4 regions of the Streptomyces sp. SM18 genome follow, and region 3 is predicted to be linked to each of the others. Evidence: riboswitches for the same ligand, from Rfam matches in the RefSeq annotation. Region 3 holds a riboswitch; each other region holds the start of a gene.
What was found. Region 3 has a riboswitch for cobalamin ahead of B9S64_RS22230 (ribonucleoside-diphosphate reductase subunit alpha). Riboswitches for the same ligand answer to the same signal wherever they lie in the genome.

Region 1: another riboswitch for cobalamin. It lies ahead of nrdI (class Ib ribonucleoside-diphosphate reductase assembly flavoprotein NrdI); the one in region 3 lies ahead of B9S64_RS22230 (ribonucleoside-diphosphate reductase subunit alpha).
Region 2: another riboswitch for cobalamin. It lies ahead of B9S64_RS32775 (CoA-acylating methylmalonate-semialdehyde dehydrogenase); the one in region 3 lies ahead of B9S64_RS22230 (ribonucleoside-diphosphate reductase subunit alpha).
Region 4: another riboswitch for cobalamin. It lies ahead of metE (5-methyltetrahydropteroyltriglutamate--homocysteine S-methyltransferase); the one in region 3 lies ahead of B9S64_RS22230 (ribonucleoside-diphosphate reductase subunit alpha).

The regions. Positions count from the first base shown of each region.
Region 1 covers NZ_CP029342.1:7,424,562-7,429,256, reverse strand. The annotation lists gene B9S64_RS32850 (malate synthase) at 1-340, shown strand, start outside; gene B9S64_RS32845 (3-hydroxybutyryl-CoA dehydrogenase) at 337-1,206, shown strand; cobalamin riboswitch at 1,406-1,593, shown strand; gene B9S64_RS32840 (hypothetical protein) at 2,001-2,372, shown strand; cobalamin riboswitch at 2,438-2,668, shown strand; gene nrdI (class Ib ribonucleoside-diphosphate reductase assembly flavoprotein NrdI) at 2,835-3,266, shown strand; gene nrdE (class 1b ribonucleoside-diphosphate reductase subunit alpha) at 3,263-4,695, shown strand, end outside.
Region 2 covers NZ_CP029342.1:7,408,020-7,412,714, forward strand. The annotation lists gene B9S64_RS32760 (dihydroorotase family protein) at 1-549, shown strand, start outside; gene B9S64_RS32765 (CoA ester lyase) at 636-1,475, shown strand; gene cobF (precorrin-6A synthase (deacetylating)) at 1,520-2,350, shown strand; cobalamin riboswitch at 2,441-2,622, shown strand; gene B9S64_RS32775 (CoA-acylating methylmalonate-semialdehyde dehydrogenase) at 2,804-4,327, shown strand; gene B9S64_RS32780 (acyl-CoA dehydrogenase family protein) at 4,334-4,695, shown strand, end outside.
Region 3 covers NZ_CP029342.1:4,884,212-4,888,906, reverse strand. The annotation lists gene B9S64_RS22250 (GntR family transcriptional regulator) at 1-229, shown strand, start outside; gene B9S64_RS22245 (DUF3311 domain-containing protein) at 664-876, shown strand; gene mctP (monocarboxylate uptake permease MctP) at 873-2,507, shown strand; gene B9S64_RS22235 (GNAT family N-acetyltransferase) at 2,621-3,121, shown strand; cobalamin riboswitch at 3,172-3,310, shown strand; gene B9S64_RS22230 (ribonucleoside-diphosphate reductase subunit alpha) at 3,443-4,695, shown strand, end outside.
Region 4 covers NZ_CP029342.1:5,778,225-5,782,919, forward strand. The annotation lists gene B9S64_RS25905 (molybdopterin-dependent oxidoreductase) at 1-207, shown strand, start outside; gene B9S64_RS25910 (molybdopterin-binding protein) at 316-714, opposite strand; gene metE (5-methyltetrahydropteroyltriglutamate--homocysteine S-methyltransferase) at 834-3,146, opposite strand; cobalamin riboswitch at 3,308-3,524, opposite strand; gene B9S64_RS25920 (hypothetical protein) at 3,792-4,695, opposite strand, start outside.

The sequences.
Region 1 (4,695 bases), 2.5 Mb from region 3:
GGTGCGCGCCTGCGTCTCCGTCACGCTGCGGTACCAGGCCGCCTGGCTGCGCGGTCGGGGTGCGGTCGTGCTCGACGGGCTGGCGGCGGACGCGGCCACCGCCGAGATCGCCCGCGCGCAGATCTGGCAGTGGCTACGGCACCGGGTCACCGACCGGGAGACCGTGACGGAGCTGCTCGACCGTGAGGTCACCGCACTCCGCGCGGAGCACCCGCGCGCACATGTGGACGACGTCCGCGCCCTTTTCGAACGCACCGCCCTGGGCCGCGAGTTGCCGCTCTTCTTCACCCCGGACGCCTACAGCCGCCACCTCGTGCGCCACCCGGAGGTGCGGGCATGAGCGCGGGCGTCGCACGCGTCGGTGTGGTCGGCGGCGGGCAGATGGGTGCGGGGATCGCCGAGGTGTGCGCCCGGTCCGGGGTGGACACGGTGGTGTGCGAGGTGGACGCGGTCGCGGCGCGTGCCGCCCGGGACCGCGTGGCCGCCTCGCTGGACCGCGCCGTTCGACGGGGCAAGCTGAGCCGGGAGGCCTCCGAGGCCGCGCTCGCGCGGCTCGTCTTCACCAGCGGTCTGGACGGTCTCGCCGACCGCCAGCTCGTCGTCGAGGCCGTGGTCGAGAACCGGGACGCCAAGACCGAGGTCTTCGCCGCCCTCGACAAGATCGTCGAAGACCCGGCCGCGGTTCTCGCCACCAACACGTCCTCCCTGCCCGTCATGCGGCTCGGCATGGCGACCGCCCGCGCCGACCGGGTGATCGGCCTGCACTTCTTCAACCCGGTGCCGGTGCTGCCGCTGGTCGAGGTGGTGCCCTCGCTGCACACCTCGGCCGGGACCACGGCCCTGGTCGAGGACTTCGTCGTCCGCACGCTCGGCAAGAAGGCCGTCCGTTCCCAGGACCGTGCGGGCTTCGTGGTCAATGCCCTGCTCGTCCCCTACCTCCTTTCCGCCGTCCGCATGGCGGAATCCGGTTTCGCCACCGCGGAGGACATCGACACGGGCATGAAGCTCGGCTGCGCCCACCCCATGGGCCCGCTCGAACTCGCCGACCTGATCGGCCTGGACACCGTCGCCTCCATCGCGGAGTCCCTCTACGACGAGTTCCGTGAATCCCTCTACGCGCCGCCGCCGCTGCTCCAGCGCATGGTGGAGGCAGGACTGCTGGGCCGGAAGACCGGCAGGGGGTTCCACACCTACTACCAGGGCTGAGGGCCTGGTACGACGCGGGCCGGTGGGCCCGCACCGCCGTGGGGGTGAGGGTCCCCGCGGCAGCACGGCGGAGGGGCGGGGAGCGCGCGGGCGGCGCTTCCCGCCCCTCCGCGTTCCGGTGCCGGCGCGCCCGCCTCTGCCGCGGATGCCGGGCGGCTCTCCTCCCTTCGCGGCACCACCCCGTAGGCTGGCCGCAGCAGTTGGTCCGCCCTGTCCGCCAGACAGACGCGTCGTAAGAGGGAACCCGGTGGGAATCCGGGACTGCCCCGCAGCGGTGAGTGGGAACGACCGCCGTCATACGCACTGGGTCCGCACGGACCTGGGAAGCGACGGCCAGTAGGTGTCTGCCCCGGCAGACGTGCCCACGAGTCCGAAGACCTGCCACCTGCCCGCGTGCGGGTCCTTCCGTGCGCGGACATCTCGGTGACCTCGTGGGCGGGTCGGCGTACACACCAGACGGAACGACCGTGCCCGTGCCGCGCGGCGTCGTGGCCGTCCGGTTCGTCACCCCTTCGCGCCCGTGTCCCGTCGCCGGGATTCCGAGGAGTCGCTCGCGAAGGAGATGTCCGTGACAGCACGGCCCACGGCAGCACGTACCGCACCTACGGCGTGTTGCGAAAGTAGCGGCGCCCGCCCGGACCTTCGCCCGCGACGGCCGGCCCGCCGCGGCCGCCCCGCACCGTACGGCATGAGCTGCCCGGCTCCGTACCGAACCGTCCAGGGGCCGGGACGCCACAGACGTCCCCGCCCGTCCCACAGCACCGTCGTGAACGAGGCGGGAAGGGGACCCACCGGTGCGTGGTAAACCGCGAAAGGTCGTCGTGGACGGCGAGCCCATGGTCGCCGTGTCCGAGAAGGAATACGAGAATCTGCTGGCCATGCGCAGACAGCTCGGCAGTCAGACCGCCAGGTTGCGGATGCTGCGCGACACGCTGATCGACGTGGGCGCGTTCCTGGATTCCGTGGCCGAGGCGCTCGGCGGCGGAACTCCGCCAGGGGCTCAGGAGGAGCCCTCGGCCTCCGGCCCTCCGCCGTCCCGCCCGGCCCTGGTCACGGAGATGCACCGACGCGCGCACCAGGTGCGCTCCGTCATCGGGGCACGACGCACGCCGCGCACGTCACGCACGTCGCAGGACCCCTCCGCCTCCGGCCGAAGCAATGCTTAGGTATACCTAACTATCGCCTGCGACACAACATCTGGGGTGTTCACCACGCGCCAGCTTCTAGATGTAGTGTTGTTGGTGCTGGTGGTTCGCCGGGTACGTCTGTGCCCGGCGTCGCAAGAGGGAACCCGGTGAAAGACCGGGACTGCCCCGCAGCGGTGAGTGGGAACGACCGCCGTCACACGCACTGGGCCTGGAAACCGGGCCCGGGAAGCGACGGCCAGTAGGAGTCGCGTACGGCGTTGTCCGGCGCGACGGGCCCGCGAGTCCGAAGACCTGCCACCGGTGCGCACGCCGGACCGCGGTGTGCGCGCTCCGAGGCCCCGAGGGAGGGCCAGGTGGCAGACGCGCGGCGCCGGGTGAGGCTTGTCCGTTCACCATCCGGCCCCCAGCCGTACGCGCCGCCCGCTCCTCCCCTCCCGGTCCTCGGACGGACACGGGAACGAGTGAGAGGAGACGGCGCCGATGAGCGGTCTCGTGTATTTCTCCAGCGTCTCGGAGAACACCAGGCGCTTCGTGGAGAAGCTGGGCCTGCCCGCCACCCGGATCCCCCTGCATCCCCGCCGTGACGGCATGCCCCTGGTCACCGAGCCCTATGTGCTCGTCGTGCCGACCTACGGCGGGGGCGAGCGCGCGGGCGCGGTCCCCAAACAGGTGATCCGCTTTCTGAACGTCGAGGCCAACCGGGCGCTGCTGCGGGGGGTCATCGCCTCCGGCAACACCAACTTCGGCGCGGACTACTGCCTGGCCGGCCGGGTGATCTCGGCGAAGTGCGGGGTCCCGGAGCTGTACCGATTCGAACTGCTGGGCACGGACCGAGACGTCCGCGCCGTAAGGGAAGGGCTACGAGAGTTTTGGACACGACACTCATCGACGGCGGGGCGGCAGGCGGCATGAACGCCCTCACCACGGCCGCCACGGGCCGGCGCGAGTCGGTCGGCACGCGCAAGGACTACCACGCGCTGAACGCCATGCTGAACCTGTACGACTGCGACGGCGCCATCCAGTTCGACAAGGACCGCGAGGCCGTCCGCCAGTACTTCCTCCAGCACGTCAACCCGAACACGGTGGTGTTCGGGTCGCTGAAGGAGAAGATCGACCACCTCGTGGAGAACGACTACTACGAGGAGGCGCCCCTCCGCCGCTACCGGTGGGAGTTCCTGGAGGACCTGTACCGGCAGGCGTACGCCCACGAGCACCGCTTCCGTACCTTCCTCGGCGCGTTCAAGTACTACACCTCGTACACGCTGAAGACCTTCGACGGCTCCCGCTACCTGGAGCGGTACGAGGACCGGATCGTCGCCACCGCCCTGTTCCTCGGCGCCGGTGACGAGGCGCTCGCGGCCCGGCTGGTGGACGAGATGATGACCGGCCGCTTCCAGCCGGCCACCCCGACCTTCCTCAACGCGGGCAAGGCCCAGCGCGGTGAGCTGGTCTCCTGCTTCCTGCTGCGGGTCGAGGACAACCTGGAATCCATCGGACGGGGCGTCAACTCCGCGCTCCAGCTCTCCAAGCGCGGTGGCGGTGTGGCGCTGCTGCTCACCAACCTGCGCGAGCAGGGCGCCCCGATCAAGAAGATCGAGAACCAGTCGTCCGGTGTCGTCCCGGTGATGAAGCTCCTGGAGGACTCCTTCTCCTACGCCAACCAGCTGGGCGCCCGGCAGGGCGCGGGTGCGGTGTACCTGCACGCGCACCACCCGGACATCATGCGGTTCCTGGACACCAAGCGGGAGAACGCGGACGAGAAGATCCGCATCAAGACGCTCTCCCTCGGGGTCGTCGTCCCCGACATCACCTTCGAACTCGCCAAGCGCGACGAGGACATGCACCTGTTCTCGCCGTACGACGTCGAACGCGAGTACGGCAGGCCGCTGTCGGACCTGTCGGTGAGCGAGCACTACGACGACCTGGTCGCCAACCCGCGTGTGCGCAAGACGACCCTGAGCGCCCGCGAGTTCTTCAAGACGGTCGCGGAGCTGCAGTTCGAGTCCGGCTATCCGTACCTGCTGTTCGAGGACACGGTGAACCGGGCGAACCCCATCCCCGGCTGGATCAACATGTCCAACCTGTGCTCGGAGATCCTCCAGGTCAACACCCCCAGCACCTACGACGCCTCGCTCGGTTACGAGACGGTCGGCAGGGACATCTCCTGCAACCTGGGTTCGCTGAACATCGCCGCGGCGATGGCCTCCCCGGACCTCGGTGCCACCGTGGAGACGGCGGTGCGCGGTCTGACCTCGGTCTCCGACCAGTCCCACATCGACGCCGTGCCGTCCGTGGCCCACGGCAACGACCTCTCCCACTCCATCGGCCTCGGCCAGATGAA
Region 2 (4,695 bases), 2.5 Mb from region 3:
GCCGACATCACCACCGCACACGGACCGGGCGGCAAGGTCAACCCGCCGCTGCGGCCCCGCGAGGACGTCGAGGCGCTGTGGGAGTACGTCCTGGACGGCACCGTCGACTGGGTCGTCTCCGACCACGCCTGCTGCCGCGAGGAGGCGAAGTTCGGCGAGCCGAAGGACGACGTCTTCCTCGCCAAGTCCGGTTTCGGCGGGGCGGAGTACCTGCTGCCGGGCATGGTCACCGAAGGTACCCGGCGCGGTCTGTCCCTCGGCCGGATCGCCGCTCTGACCGCGTGGAACCCGGCCCGGCGCTACGGGCTGCCCACCAAGGGACGGCTGGCGGCCGGCTTCGACGCGGACATCGCGCTGGTCGACCCGGACCACACCTGGACCGTCCGCGCGGCCGACTCGGAATCCGCCCAGGAGTACACGCCCTTCGAGGGCTTCGAGCTGACCGCCCGGGTCACCGACACCTTCCTGCGCGGCACCCGCGTCCTGACCGACGGCAAGGTCGGCGGTGAGCCCACCGGCCGCTACCTGCACCGCCCCACCGGCCGCTGAGCGGACCGGGCGGACACGAACCGCGGTGGCGGACGGAGCCGCTCCGCCACCGCGCCCCACCGAGCGGCCATGAAGGAGGACGAAGCGTGAGATCCGCGCTGTACGTGCCGGGGGACCGTCCGGACATGCTGGCGAAGGCCCTCGGGAGAGGCGCCGACGCCGTGATCGTGGACCTGGAGGACGGTGTCGCCCCGGCGGCGAAGGAGTACGCGCGGACCACCGCCGCCCGATGGCTGGGGGAACTGCCGCCGTCCGGGTCCCGGTCGGGCACGGAGATCTGGGTCCGGATCAATCCCGGCGGCCCGGGACTTCTCGACGCCCGCGCGGTGGCCCTTCCCGCTGTCGCCGGGATCGTGGTGGCCAAGGCCGAGCACGTCGACGACCTCGCCGCCGTGGCCGGCGAACTGGCCTCGGCCCCCTGGATCGCGCTCTGCCCCCTCCTGGAGAGCGCGGCCGCCCTGCTGGCCGCGCCGCTGATGGCCCGAGCGCCACGGGTGACGAGAATGCAGCTCGGTGAGGCGGACTTCTGCGCCGACACGGGCATCGTCCCCGGGCCGGACGAGAGGGAGCTGCTGTGGCCCAGGACGCAGCTCACCCTGGTGAGCGCGGCCGCCCGGCTGGCACCGCCGCTCGGCCCGGTCAGCACCGACTTCCGTGACCTCGGCGCCCTGCGCCGCTCCACCACCGCCCTCAAGCGCCTCGGCTTCGGCGGCCGGACCTGCATCCACCCTGCCCAACTCGCCGTCGTCAACGAGGTGTTCACCCCGTCCACCAGTGAACTCGACCGGGCCCGCGCACTGGTCGAGCGATTCGAGAGCGCAGGCTCGGGCGTGGCTCAGGACGAGTCCGGCCGCATGATCGACGAGGCGGTGGTGCGCGGCGCCCGGCGCGTCCTGGCGGCGGCGCGGGAGGCCGGCGCGCACTGAGCCCGCGCGCCCTCCCCAGGGACGCGCGTGTGAGACTGCGTACCATGACCGCACAGCAGCGCCGGATCCTCGTCATCGGTATCGGAGCGGGCGACCCGGACCACCTGACCCTCGCCGCGGTGAAGGCCATGCGGCGCACCGACGTCTTCTTCGTCGTCGGGAAGGGGCCCGAGAAGGCGTCACTCACGGACCTGCGGCTCCGCATGCTGGACGAGCACGCGCGGATGCCCTACCGCGTCGTGGAGACCGACGACCCGAGCCGGGACAGGCGCCCGATGGGGCGCGGTGACTACACCCTGGCCGTCGACGACTGGCGTACCCGTCGCGCGGACCTCTTCGAGGCCATGCTGCGTGACGAGATGACGGCCGAGGAGACCGGTGCCTTCCTCGTGTGGGGCGACCCGTCCCTGTACGACAGCACGCTCGGCATCCTGGCCGACATCGAGGCGCGTGGCACCGTCTCGCCGGACGTCGAGGTCGTTCCCGGCATCAGCAGCGTCTCCTCGCTCGCCGCCCGGCACCGCATCCCCCTCAACCAGGTCGGCCGGCCGGTGCACATCACTCCCGCCCGGCGGCTCTTCGACGTCGGCCAGAACGACGACGGCGACATCGTCGTCATGCTCGACGCACACGAGTCGTTCTCCCGGATCGAGGGGGAGGGCGTCTGGATCTACTGGGGGGCGTACCTCGGTACGCCCGACGAACTGCTGGTCGCGGGACCGCTGCGGGACGTGGCGGACCGGATCAGGCGGTTGCGGGCCGAGGCGCGGAGCCGGCACGGCTGGATCATGGACACGTACCTGCTGCGGCTCGCGGACGCGGGGACCGGACCGACGGCACCGGTGACACCCGGGGAGCCGGGCGGCGACGCGTAGGACAAGCTCCGGCACCTGCCGCGGTACGGCCCCGTCCGGCTGACCTGACGGACCCTGACACGGGTGCTGGATTTACTAGGACGTCCAACTATAGAGTGGCGGGTACAAGGCCCGCGGTGCAGGGAAGCCGGTGTGATTCCGGCACGGTCCCGCCACTGTGACCGGGGAGTACGCCGTCGAGCAGGACGCCACTGACGAGCAGGATGTCGGGAAGGCGGACGGCGCACGCTGATCCGGGAGTCAGGATACCGGCCGCGGGACGTTCCGTGTTGTCCACGAGGATGGAGCTGACACGCATGGCACAGGTGTGTACCCACGACCCTGGTGAGCCCGCCGTCTGACGGGACTTCGGCCCTATGCGATCTCGCGCCCCCCGGCGCCCGTACGCCACCCGCGTACGTGTGCGGGCTCGGCGCGCCGTCCCCGGATCCCTCCTGACGAGAGCAGGCAGTCATGGTCCGCGAGCAGGAACGCGCCTCCGTGCGCGAGTTGACCCACTTCATCGGCGGCAAGCACACCCCGGGAACCTCGGGGGCCCACGGCGAGGTGTACGACCCGAACACCGGCGAGATCCAGGCCCTCGTGCCCCTCGCCGACCGCACCGAGACGGAGGCGGCCGTCGCCGACGCCGTCCGCGCCCAACGCGAGTGGGGCGGGTGGAACCCGCAGCGGCGCGCCCGCGTCCTGACGCGGTTCCTCCAGCTCGTCGAGGGCGAGAAGGACGCGCTGGCCCGGCTGCTGTCTGCCGAGCACGGCAAGACGGTCGCCGACGCACACGGTGACATCCAGCGTGGTCTGGAGGTGGTCGAGTTCGCGGCGGGGATCCCGCACCTGCTCAAGGGCGAGTTCACCGACAACGCCGGCACCGGCATCGACGTCCACTCGCTTCGCGCCCCGCTCGGCGTGGTCGCCGGCATCACCCCGTTCAACTTCCCGGCGATGATCCCCCTGTGGAAGGCCGCACCCGCACTCGCCTGCGGCAACGCCTTCATCCTCAAGCCGTCCGAGCGCGACCCGTCGGTTCCGCTGCGGCTCGCCGAACTCTTCCTGGAGGCGGGCCTGCCGCCCGGCGTCCTGAACGTGGTCAACGGGGCCCGCGAGGCCGTCGACACCCTCCTGGAAGACCCGCGGGTGGCGGCCCTCGGCTTCGTCGGCTCGACACCGGTCGCGGCGCACGTCTACGCCACGGCCGCCGCCCACGGCAAGCGCGCCCAGTGCTTCGGCGGGGCGAAGAACCACATGATCGTGATGCCGGACGCCGACCTGGACCAGGCGGTGGACGCCCTGATCGGCGCCGGGTACGGCTCGGCCGGCGAGCGCTGCATGGCGATCTCCGTCGCGGTCCCGGTCGGCGAGGACACCGCCGACGCCCTCGTGGCCCGGCTCAAGGAGCGCATCGGCACCCTGCGGATCGGGCGCGGCGACGACCCCGACGCCGACTTCGGCCCCCTGATCGGCCCGGACGCCGTCGACCGGGTCCGCTCCTACGTCGGCCTCGGAGTCGAAGAGGGCGCCGAACTCGTCGTGGACGGGAGGGACTTCGTCCTGCCGGGTCATGAGAACGGGTTCTTCGCCGGAGCCTCCCTCTTCGACCGGGTGACCCCTTCCATGCGGATCTACCAGGAGGAGATCTTCGGCCCGGTGCTCTCCGTCGTACGCGCCGCCGACTACGAGGAGGCCCTGCGCCTGCCCAGCGAGCACGTCTACGGCAACGGCGTCGCGATCTTCACCCGCGACGGGGACACCGCCCGGGACTTCACCCGGCGGGTGGACACCGGCATGGTCGGCGTCAACGTGCCCATCCCGGTGCCGGTGGCCTACCACACCTTCGGCGGCTGGAAGCGCTCCGGCTTCGGCGACCTCAACCAGCACGGGCCCGACGCGATCCGCTTCTACACCCGTACGAAGACGGTCACCTCCCGCTGGCCCGCGGGTCTGCGCGAGGGCGCCAGTTTCACGATCCCCACGATGGGCTGAGCGGCCATGACCAGCACCCTGCTCACCGAGGACCAGCAGGCCCTCGTGGAGACCACCCTCGACTTCGCCCAGGACCACCTCGCCCCGCACGCCCTCGACTGGGACCGCGACAAGCACTTCCCGGTGGACGTACTGCGCAAGGCGGCCGGGCTCGGTCTCGGTGGCGTCTACGTCCGCGAGGAGTCCGGCGGTCAGGGGCTCACCCGGGCCGACGGCGTCCTCGTGTTCGAGTCCCTCGCCTCCGGCTGTCCGTCCATCGCCGGATACCTCTCCATCCACAACATGGTCGCCTGGATGGTCGACCACTACGGCGGCGACGCCCAGCGCGAGCGGTGGCTGCCGCGTCTGTGCGCCATGGAGGACCTCGC
Region 3 (4,695 bases):
GCTGGCCGAGGTGTACGACGTGCGCCTGGCCGAGGCCGAGGAGACCATCGAGACCTCCCTCGCCACACCGCGCGAGGCGGGCCTGCTCGGCACCGACGTGGGGCTTCCCATGCTGATGCTGTCCCGGCACTCGGTCGACGGGCAGGGCGAACCGGTGGAGTGGGTGCGCTCGGTGTACCGGGGCGACCGCTACAAGTTCGTCGCCCGGCTCAAGCGGCCCACCGAATAGATCCGGACACCTCCCTCTCCGCCCCCGGCCCTCGACGGACCGGGGGCGGAGGCGTGTCACCGGCCGGGAGACCGGGGTGCGAACGCGGCCGGAGGCGTGTCACCGGGCCGCGGCGGGGGGCCTGTTCGCGGTTCGCGCGTCAACCCCGCCGCCGCCACGTCCTCCGTCCGGGCGATGAACCCGTCCCGGTGTGAACCGCCGGGCCGCCACGTCCGTGATCCTCTCCGACACCTCACCGTCGCCGACGGGGCCGGGCGGGCGCGGGAGGGGGTGACCGGCGGCACCCGCCGTTGCGCGACCGCAATGCGGACAGGGGGTGACGGTGACCGGACACCTCCCCTAGATTTCATGCGCATGACAACAGGTGATCAGCGAGGGGACGGAGTCGCCACATGCCGGAAGACACCGATGCGAAACGACCGACCGTGACACCCATGAGAGTGGTCATCGGGCTCTGCCTGCTCGCGCCGTTCGTCGCGATGCTCTGGGTGAGTTCCTACGCGAAGGTCGACCCCACCTTCATCGGCATCCCGTTCTTCTACTGGTACCAGATGCTCTGGGTGCTCATCTCGACCGCGCTCACCATGACCGCGTACAAGCTGTGGCAGCGTGACCAGCGCGCCCGCAAGGGGGGTGCGTCGGCATGAAGGACGGCGTGAACGGCGTGGCACTCGCCGTCTTCATCTTCTTCTTCGCGGCCGTCACGGTCATGGGCTTCCTGGCCGCGCGCTGGCGCCGGGCCGAGAACGAGGCGACCCTCGACGAATGGGGCCTGGGCGGACGGTCGTTCGGCACCTGGGTCACCTGGTTCCTGCTCGGCGGCGACCTCTACACGGCGTACACCTTCGTCGCGGTCCCCGCGGCCATCTACGCGGCGGGCGCGGCGGGCTTCTTCGCCGTCCCCTACACGATCCTCGTCTACCCGCTCGTCTTCACCTTCCTGCCGCGGCTCTGGTCGGTCTCGCACAAGCACGGATACGTCACCACCTCGGACTTCGTCCGCGGCCGCTTCGGCTCCAAGGGCCTGTCCCTGGCGGTCGCCGTGACCGGCATCCTCGCCACGATGCCCTACATCGCCCTCCAACTGGTCGGCATCCAGGCCGTCCTGGACGTCATGGGCGTCGGCGGCGGCGAGACCACGCACTGGTTCGTCAAGGACCTGCCGCTGCTCATCGCCTTCGCCGTCCTCGCCGCGTACACCTACTCCTCCGGGCTGCGCGCCCCGGCGCTCATCGCGTTCGTCAAGGACGGGCTGATCTACCTGGTCATCGCCGTGGCCATCATCTACATCCCGATCAAGCTCGGCGGCTTCGACGAGATCTTCAGCAAGGCGAGCGAGGCGTTCGCGCAGAAGAACGAGGCGGCCGGCAAACCGGTGGCGGGACTGGCGCCCGGCGCCGCCGGTCAGTGGGGTTACGCCACGCTGGCCCTGGGTTCGGCGCTGGCGCTCTTCATGTACCCGCACTCCATCACGGCGACGCTCTCCAGCCGCAGCCGTGAGGTGATCCGGCGCAACACCACGATCCTGCCGCTGTATTCGCTGATGCTGGGTCTGCTGGCCCTGCTCGGCTTCATGGCGATCGCCGCCGGCATCAAGGTGGACAACGGGCAGCTCGCCATCCCGCAGCTGTTCGAGACCATGTTCCCGGACTGGTTCGCCGGTGTGGCCTTCGCCGCCATCGGCATCGGGGCCCTGGTGCCCGCCGCGATCATGTCGATCGCCGCCGCGAACCTCTTCACCCGCAACATCTACAAGGACTTCCTCAGGCCCGGCGCGACACCCGAGCAGGAGACGAGGGTCTCCAAGCTGGTCTCGCTGCTGGTCAAGGTCGGCGCGCTCGCCTTCGTCCTCACCATGGACAAGACGGTCGCGATCAACTTCCAGCTGCTCGGCGGGATCTGGATCCTCCAGACGATGCCGGCCCTGGTGGGCGGCCTGTTCACCCGCTGGTTCCACCGCTGGGCGCTGATCGCCGGCTGGGCGGTCGGCATGGTCTACGGCACCGTGGCCGCCTACGGCGTGGCCAGCCCGACCCAGAAGCACTTCGGCGGCTCCTCGAAGGAGATCCCGGGCCTCGGAGAGATCGGCTACATCGGCCTCACCGCGTTCGTCCTGAACGTGCTCGTGGTGGTCGTGCTGACGGTCGTCCTGAACGCGCTGAAGGCCCCGGCCGGTGCCGACGAGACCTCGCCGGCCGACTACACGGCGGACGCGGGCGCCCCGGGCGTACGGGCGGAGCTCCCGCCGGCCACGGTGGGCGCCCCGGGCGGCCGCTGACCCACCGCGGGGCACCGCCGGGCCGGACCCGGTACGGCGGTGTCCGGGGCGGGGTGCCCCGCCGCCCGAAAACCCCGTGCGCCCGCCCCGCCGCCGCGGCACACTGGCCCGCCATGGACCTGACGATCGGACCCGTGCGCCCCGCCCAGCACACCGCCCTGGGCGACATCACCGCCGAGGCCTACCTCGGGGACGGGTTGCTGGACTTCGGCACCGAGGACCCGTATCTGGCGGAGCTCCGCGCCGTCGCCCGCCGGGCCGCCGAGGCCGACGTCCTCGTCGCGACCGACGGCGAGGGCCGGCTGCTGGGCGGTGTCACCTACGTCACGGCGGGCACCCCCTGGGCCGACATCGCCCGCGAGGGGGAGGCCGAAATGCGTATGCTCGCCGTCACCCCCGAGGCGCGTGGACGCGGCGTGGGCGAGGCGCTCGTCCGTGCCTGCGTCGACCGGGCCCGCGCGACAGAGGGGCTCTCCGGGCTCGTCCTGTCCACGCAGACCACCATGCGGGCCGCCCACCGCATCTACCTCCGACTGGGCTTCACACGGACCCCGGAGCGGGACTGGACCCCCATTCCGGCGGTCCCGCTCCTCACCTTCCGCCTGGATCTCTGACCGGGCAACCCTCGCGTACGACACAACATGTGGGGGCCGCCCGATCGGGCGGCCCCCACATGTATGCTCGTGCTCGCTGTCGCCGCAGGGGAATCCGGTGCGAATCCGGAACTGTCCCGCAACGGTGTGATCGGTGCACATCTGTGCTACCCACAAGTCCGACGACCTGCCGACAGCGCGTCCGGATCGACCGACCCGGACGCCAGACGTCCGGGCCTCGCGGATAGGCCGGTGGACGCCGTACACGGTGCTGCCCGCCCCGGCCGCCCCCTGCCCGGCTCCCCTCCTCCCGCGGGCCCCTGCCGAGCGAGGGAATGCCCAGTGACCATCGCGCCCGCCGATCCGGTTTCAGCCGCCGAATCCGCTGTGTCCGCCACGTCCGGGGAAGCCACGAACGACGGACCCGGGACCGCCCTGCTGCGGACCCTGACCGAACTCACCGTCGATCTGCCCGACACCGACCCCGGACGGGTCGCCGCCGCCGCGTTGCGCGGGCGCAACGCCCGCTCGGACGCGGCCGAGCTGCGTTCGCTGGCCACCGAGGCCGCCGCGGGCCTGATCTCGGAGGACCCCGCGTACTCCCGGCTCGCCGCCCGGCTGCTGACCCTCTCGATCGCCGACGAGGCCGCCGGCCAGGGCGCGACCTCCTTCTCCGCCTCGGTCGCCGTGGGGCACCGCGAGGGCCTGATCGCCGACCGCACCGCCGCCTTCGTCGCACTGCACGCCGAGGCGCTCGACGCGCTCGTGGAGCGGACGCTGGCCGACGGGGCGGACGACCGCTTCGGCTACTTCGGTCTGCGCACCCTGCACAGCCGCTACCTGCTGCGCCACCCGCACACCCGCCAGGTCGTCGAGACCCCGCAGCACTTCATGCTGCGCGTCGCGTCGGGCCTCGCCGAGGACGAGTCGGCGCGGGCGCTGGACGAGGTCGCCGCGCTCTACGGGCTGATGAGCCGGCTGGACTACCTCCCCTCCTCCCCCACGCTCTTCAACTCCGGCACCCGGCACCCGCAGATGTCCTCCTGCTACCTGCTGGACTCCCCGAAGGACGAACTGGACTCGATCTACGACCGCTACCACCAGGTGGCGCGGCTGTCCAAGCACGCGGGCGGCATCGGTCTGTCCTACTCCCGCATCCGCGCCCGGGGTTCGCTGATCCGGGGCACCAACGGGCACTCCAACGGCATCGTGCCGTTCCTGAAGACGCTGGACGCCTCGGTCGCCGCGGTCAACCAGGGCGGCCGGCGCAAGGGGGCCGCCGCCGTCTACCTGGAGACCTGGCACGCGGACATCGAGGAGTTCCTGGAGCTCCGCGACAACACGGGCGAGGACCAGCGGCGTACGCACAACCTCAACCTGGCGCACTGGATCCCGGACGAGTTCATGCGCCGGGTGGACGCGGACACCGAGTGGTCGCTGTTCTCCCCCGCCGACGCGCCCGAGCTGGTGGACCTGTGGGGCGACGCGTTCGACGCGGCCTACCGGGCGGCCGAGGCCAGGGGCCTGGCCCGCAAGACGATGCCGGCGCGCGAGCTGTACGGCCGGATGATGCGCACCCTCGCGCAGACCGGCCA
Region 4 (4,695 bases), 890 kb from region 3:
CATCACGCCCTGCTGTCCTGGGCGGAGATCGATCCGGACTTCGGCCGGGCACCCGTCCTGCTCGCGGTCACCCTCGACGGCGCCCCGCTCGACGGGGCGGGCGCCCAGCTGGTCCTGCCGCAGGACCGCTGCGGCGCGCGGTACGTCAGCGGCATCGACGCGGTGCGGGTGGACGGCGGCTACCTCGCGGGGAGCGGCGCCGGGTGAGCGGGGTGGCCGTCGGCTTCCGGTGAGCGGGGCGTCCGTCGGCGCCCGGTCCACCGTCCCCGCACGCCCGGCCGCCCGGTTGACCGGGCCGCGCGGGCCGGCCGCCCGTCACACCCGGTCGACGTGCACGTTCGTCGACTTCACCCGGGCGGTGGCCTCCATGCCGACCTCCAGCCCCAGTTCCTCCACCGCCTCGCGGGTGAGCAGCGACACCAGCCGGTGCGGTCCGGCCTGGATCTCCACCTGGGCGGCCACGTCACCGAGCTGGACGGCGGTGACGATGCCGGGGAAGGCGTTGCGTACCGACGTGGAGGAGGGGACGTCGGGCTGTCCGTGCCCGCCCTGGGCGAGTTCGACGGAGAAGGCGGCCAGGTCCTTGCCGTCCACGAGCCGGCGCCCGCCCTCGTCGCGATGGGTCGCTACCCTGCCCGCGTCCGCCCACCGTCGCGCGGTGTCCGGACTCACGCCGAGCAGCCGTGCCGCCTGGCCGATCGTGTATGACGTCATGCGGGTCAAGATAGGCCACCGGACGGTCCCACGTGCCGGTCGGCCACGGCCGTACAGGCGTGTGACCGGGGGAAAGGCCGGGGCGGGGAGGCCGTGGTGGCCTCCCCGCCCCTTCCCGTCTAGGCGAGTTCCGCCCGTACGGTGCGGGCGGCGGCGACCAGGTTCTCCAGGGAGGCGCGGGTCTCGGGCCAGGCGCGGGTCTTCAGGCCGCAGTCCGGGTTGACCCAGAGGCGTTCGGCCGGGATGGCCTCAAGTCCCTTCCGGAGCAGGGCGGCCGCCTCCTCGGTGCTCGGGACGCGGGGGGAGTGGATGTCGTAGACGCCGGGGCCGGCCTCACGCGGGTAGCCGTGGGCGGCCAGTTCGCGGGCGACCTGCATGTGCGAGCGGGCGGCCTCCAGGCTGATGACGTCGGCGTCGAGGTCGTCGATGGCCTGGACGATGTCCCCGAACTCGGCGTAGCACATGTGCGTGTGGATCTGGGTGTCCGGCCGCACCCCGGCGGTGGTGAGACGGAACGCCTCGGTGGCCCAGTCCAGGTAGGCGGGGCGGTCGGCGGCGCGCAGGGGCAGCGTCTCGCGCAGGGCGGGCTCGTCCACCTGGATGACCGACGTCCCGGCCGCCTCCAGGTCACCGACCTCGTCGCGCAGGGCCAGGGCCACCTGGCGGGCGGTGTCGCCGAGGGGCTGGTCGTCGCGGACGAAGGACCAGGCGAGCATGGTGACCGGGCCGGTCAGCATGCCCTTGACCGGCCGTTCGGTGAGGGAGTTGGCGTACGCGGTCCAGCGCACCGTCATCGGGTGCGGCCGGGAGATGTCACCGGCGAGGACCGGCGGGCGGACGTAGCGGGTGCCGTAGGACTGGACCCAGCCGTGCTGGGTGGCGAGGTAGCCCGTCAGCTGCTCGGCGAAGTACTGCACCATGTCGTTGCGTTCGGGCTCGCCGTGCACCAGGACGTCGATACCGGCCTTCTCCTGGAAGGCGAGGACGTCGCGGATCTCGTTCTCGATGCGCTGCTCGTACCCGGCGGTGTCGATCCGGCCGGCGCGCAGGTCGGCGCGGGCGGTGCGCAGTTCGGTGGTCTGCGGGAACGAGCCGATGGTGGTCGTCGGCAGCAGCGGCAGGCCGAGGTGGGCGCGCTGGGCGGCGGTGCGCTCGGCGTACGGCTGGGAGCGGCGGCCGTCCGCGTCGGTGACGGCGGCGGCCCGCTCCCGTACGGCGGGGTCGCGGGTGATCGGGGACCGGGCGCGGGAGGCCAGGTCGGCCCGGTTGGCGGCGAGTTCGGCGGCGACGGCGCCGGTGCCCTCGGAGAGGCCCCTGGCGAGGGTGACGATCTCGGCGGTCTTCTGCCGGGCGAAGGCGAGCCAGCGAAGGATCTGCGGGTCGATGTCCCGCTCCGCCGCCGCGTCGAGCGGGACGTGCAGCAGGGAGCAGGAGGCGGCCACGTCCACCTGGCCGGCCAGGCCGAGGAGCGTCCCCAGGGTGGACAGGGACTTCTCCAGATCGTTGATCCAGATGTTGCGGCCGTTGACGACCCCGGCGACCAGGCGCTTGCCGGGCAGTCCGCCGACGGCGGCCAGCGCGTCGAGGTTGGCCGCGGCGGAGTCGGTGAAGTCGAGGGCGAGACCCTCGACGGGCGCCTTCGCCAGGACGGGCAGGGCGTCACCGAGCCGGTCGAAGTAGGAGGCGACGAGCAGCTGGGGGCGGTCGGTGAGGCCGCCCAGGTCGCTGTAGGCGCGGCCGGCGGCGTTCAGCTCGGCCGGGGTGCGGTCCTGGACGAGGGCGGGCTCGTCGAGCTGGACCCACTCGGCGCCGGCGGCCCGCAGGTCGGCCAGCACCTCGGCGTAGACGGGCAGCAGCCGGTCCAGGAGGGTCAGCGGCTCGAAGTCGGCGGCCACACCCGGGGCGGGCTTGGCCAGCAGGAGGTAGGTGACGGGGCCGACCAGCACGGGACGGGCCGAGAGGCCGAGCGCGAGGGCTTCCTTCAGCTCGGTGACCTGCTTGGAGGAGTCGGCCGTGAAGACGGTGTCCGGACCCAGCTCGGGCACCAGGTAGTGGTAGTTGGTGTCGAACCACTTGGTCATCTCCAGGGGGGCCACGTCCTGGGTGCCCCGGGCCATCGCGAAGTAGCCGTCGAGGGCGTCGGCGCCGACGGCCGCCCGGTGCCGCCCGGGGATCGCGCCGACCATGACGCTGGTGTCCAGCACATGGTCGTAGTACGAGAAGTCGCCGGTCGGCACCTCGTGGACACCGGCGTCGGCGAGCTGCCGCCAGTTGGCCCGGCGGAGCTCCGCCGCGGTCTCCCGGAGGGCGTCGGCGGTGACCCGGCCCTTCCAGTAGCCTTCGACGGCCTTCTTCAGCTCCCGGTCGGGGCCTTGGCGGGGGTAGCCGTACACGGTGGCGCGCGCTGCCGCGGCTGCGGGCTGTGCTGTCACGGAAATCTCCTTCGCGAGATGACTCCTTGAGATCCCGGAGACGGGACACGGGCGCGAAGGGTGACGAACCGGACGGAACGCTCGCTCGCCTTGTGCGGCAGGTTCCGTCTGGTATGTACGCCGACCCGCCCACGAGGTCACCGGGATGTCCGTACGCGATCGTTCGCGTACGGGCAACGGGCAGGTCTTCGGACTCGTGGGCACGTCTGCCGGGGCAGACACCTACTGGCCGTCGCTTCCCAGGTCCGTGCGGACCCAGTGCGTATGACGGCGGTCGTTCCCACTCACCGCTGCGGGGCAGTCCCGGATTCCCACCGGGTTCCCTCTTACGACGCGTCTGTCTGGCGGACAGGGCGAACCAGCTGCACCGGTCAGCCTAGAGGGCGGATCACGAACCGGGTGCCGGTGTTCACATGCCGGACCGGAATATGAGACGGCGACGGGCGCGCCGGCACCCGCGTCCTGCGGCGCGGCGCGCCGGTCGCGGGGCCGTCTCCCGTGACGGCGCTCGGCGTGTCGCGGGACGTCCGCGTCCGGTGGGGGACGCGTGCGGCGGGACGGAATACCGGTGGCGGCCGGGCCCCGTCTGCGGGACCCGGCCGCCACCGCTCACGGGGTTTCCCCGGTGGCGCGGCCGGACGCCGGTCAGGCGCCCCAGCGCAGGGCCAGGGTGTCGCCCGCATGGACGACCGTGCCCCGGGTGGCGGTCGTGAAGGCCGCACCGTCGGCACTGGCCTTCCAACTCCCCGCAGAGCTGTTGGCCTTGCCGTTGAGCGCGGTGACGGTGCCCGTCCCGGACGACGGGGTCACCGACGAGACACAGCCGGACGGGGTGGCGGAGCCGGTCGCCGCGTCGAGCACCGCGCCCAGCGTGGTCGTGGTCCCCGTCGGCGTGAACGAGACGGAGCACACCTTCAGACCGCCGGCGCCGTCGTCGACGGTGAGGGCCAGCTTCGCGGCCGTACCGGAGGTGAAGGATCCCTGGGCCACCCAGCGGGGGGCGCCGGCGGTGGCCGGCACCGGGGGAGCGGCGGTGAAGCCGCCGCCCGCCACGGCACGCAGCCCGTCGACGGAGGCGTAGGCGGAGGGCGTGGTGTCGGAGGGCTGGTACTTGAAGCCGCCGCCCGGGTTGAACTGCTGGGATATCAGGAAGTCGACGGGTGTCTTGCCGGCCGACGTGAGGAAGTCGCCGGTCTGCGGGTCGATGCCGCAGGCGTTCAGACCGGAGACCGCCCAGCCGTTGGAGTCGGTGTTGACGCCGAACATGGCGTTGAAGGCACCGCTGCCCGGTACCAGCTTGCTCTTCAGGAACGCCTTGGCCCGGGTGATGCCGCTGTCGGTGTGCGGGACGCCGGAGACGCACAGCGCGGCCATCGCCGCACCGGTCATGTCGATGTCGCTGGTGGTGCCGAGCTGCCCCGGATCGCCCTCGGCCTTGCCGTAGTTCCAGCCGCCGTCGTCGTGCTGGTTGGCCCGGATACGGGTGACCAGCCGGTCGAGCAGGGCCTGCGGGACGCGTGGGGCCCCGGCCTGGGTGGCGGCGCCGCCG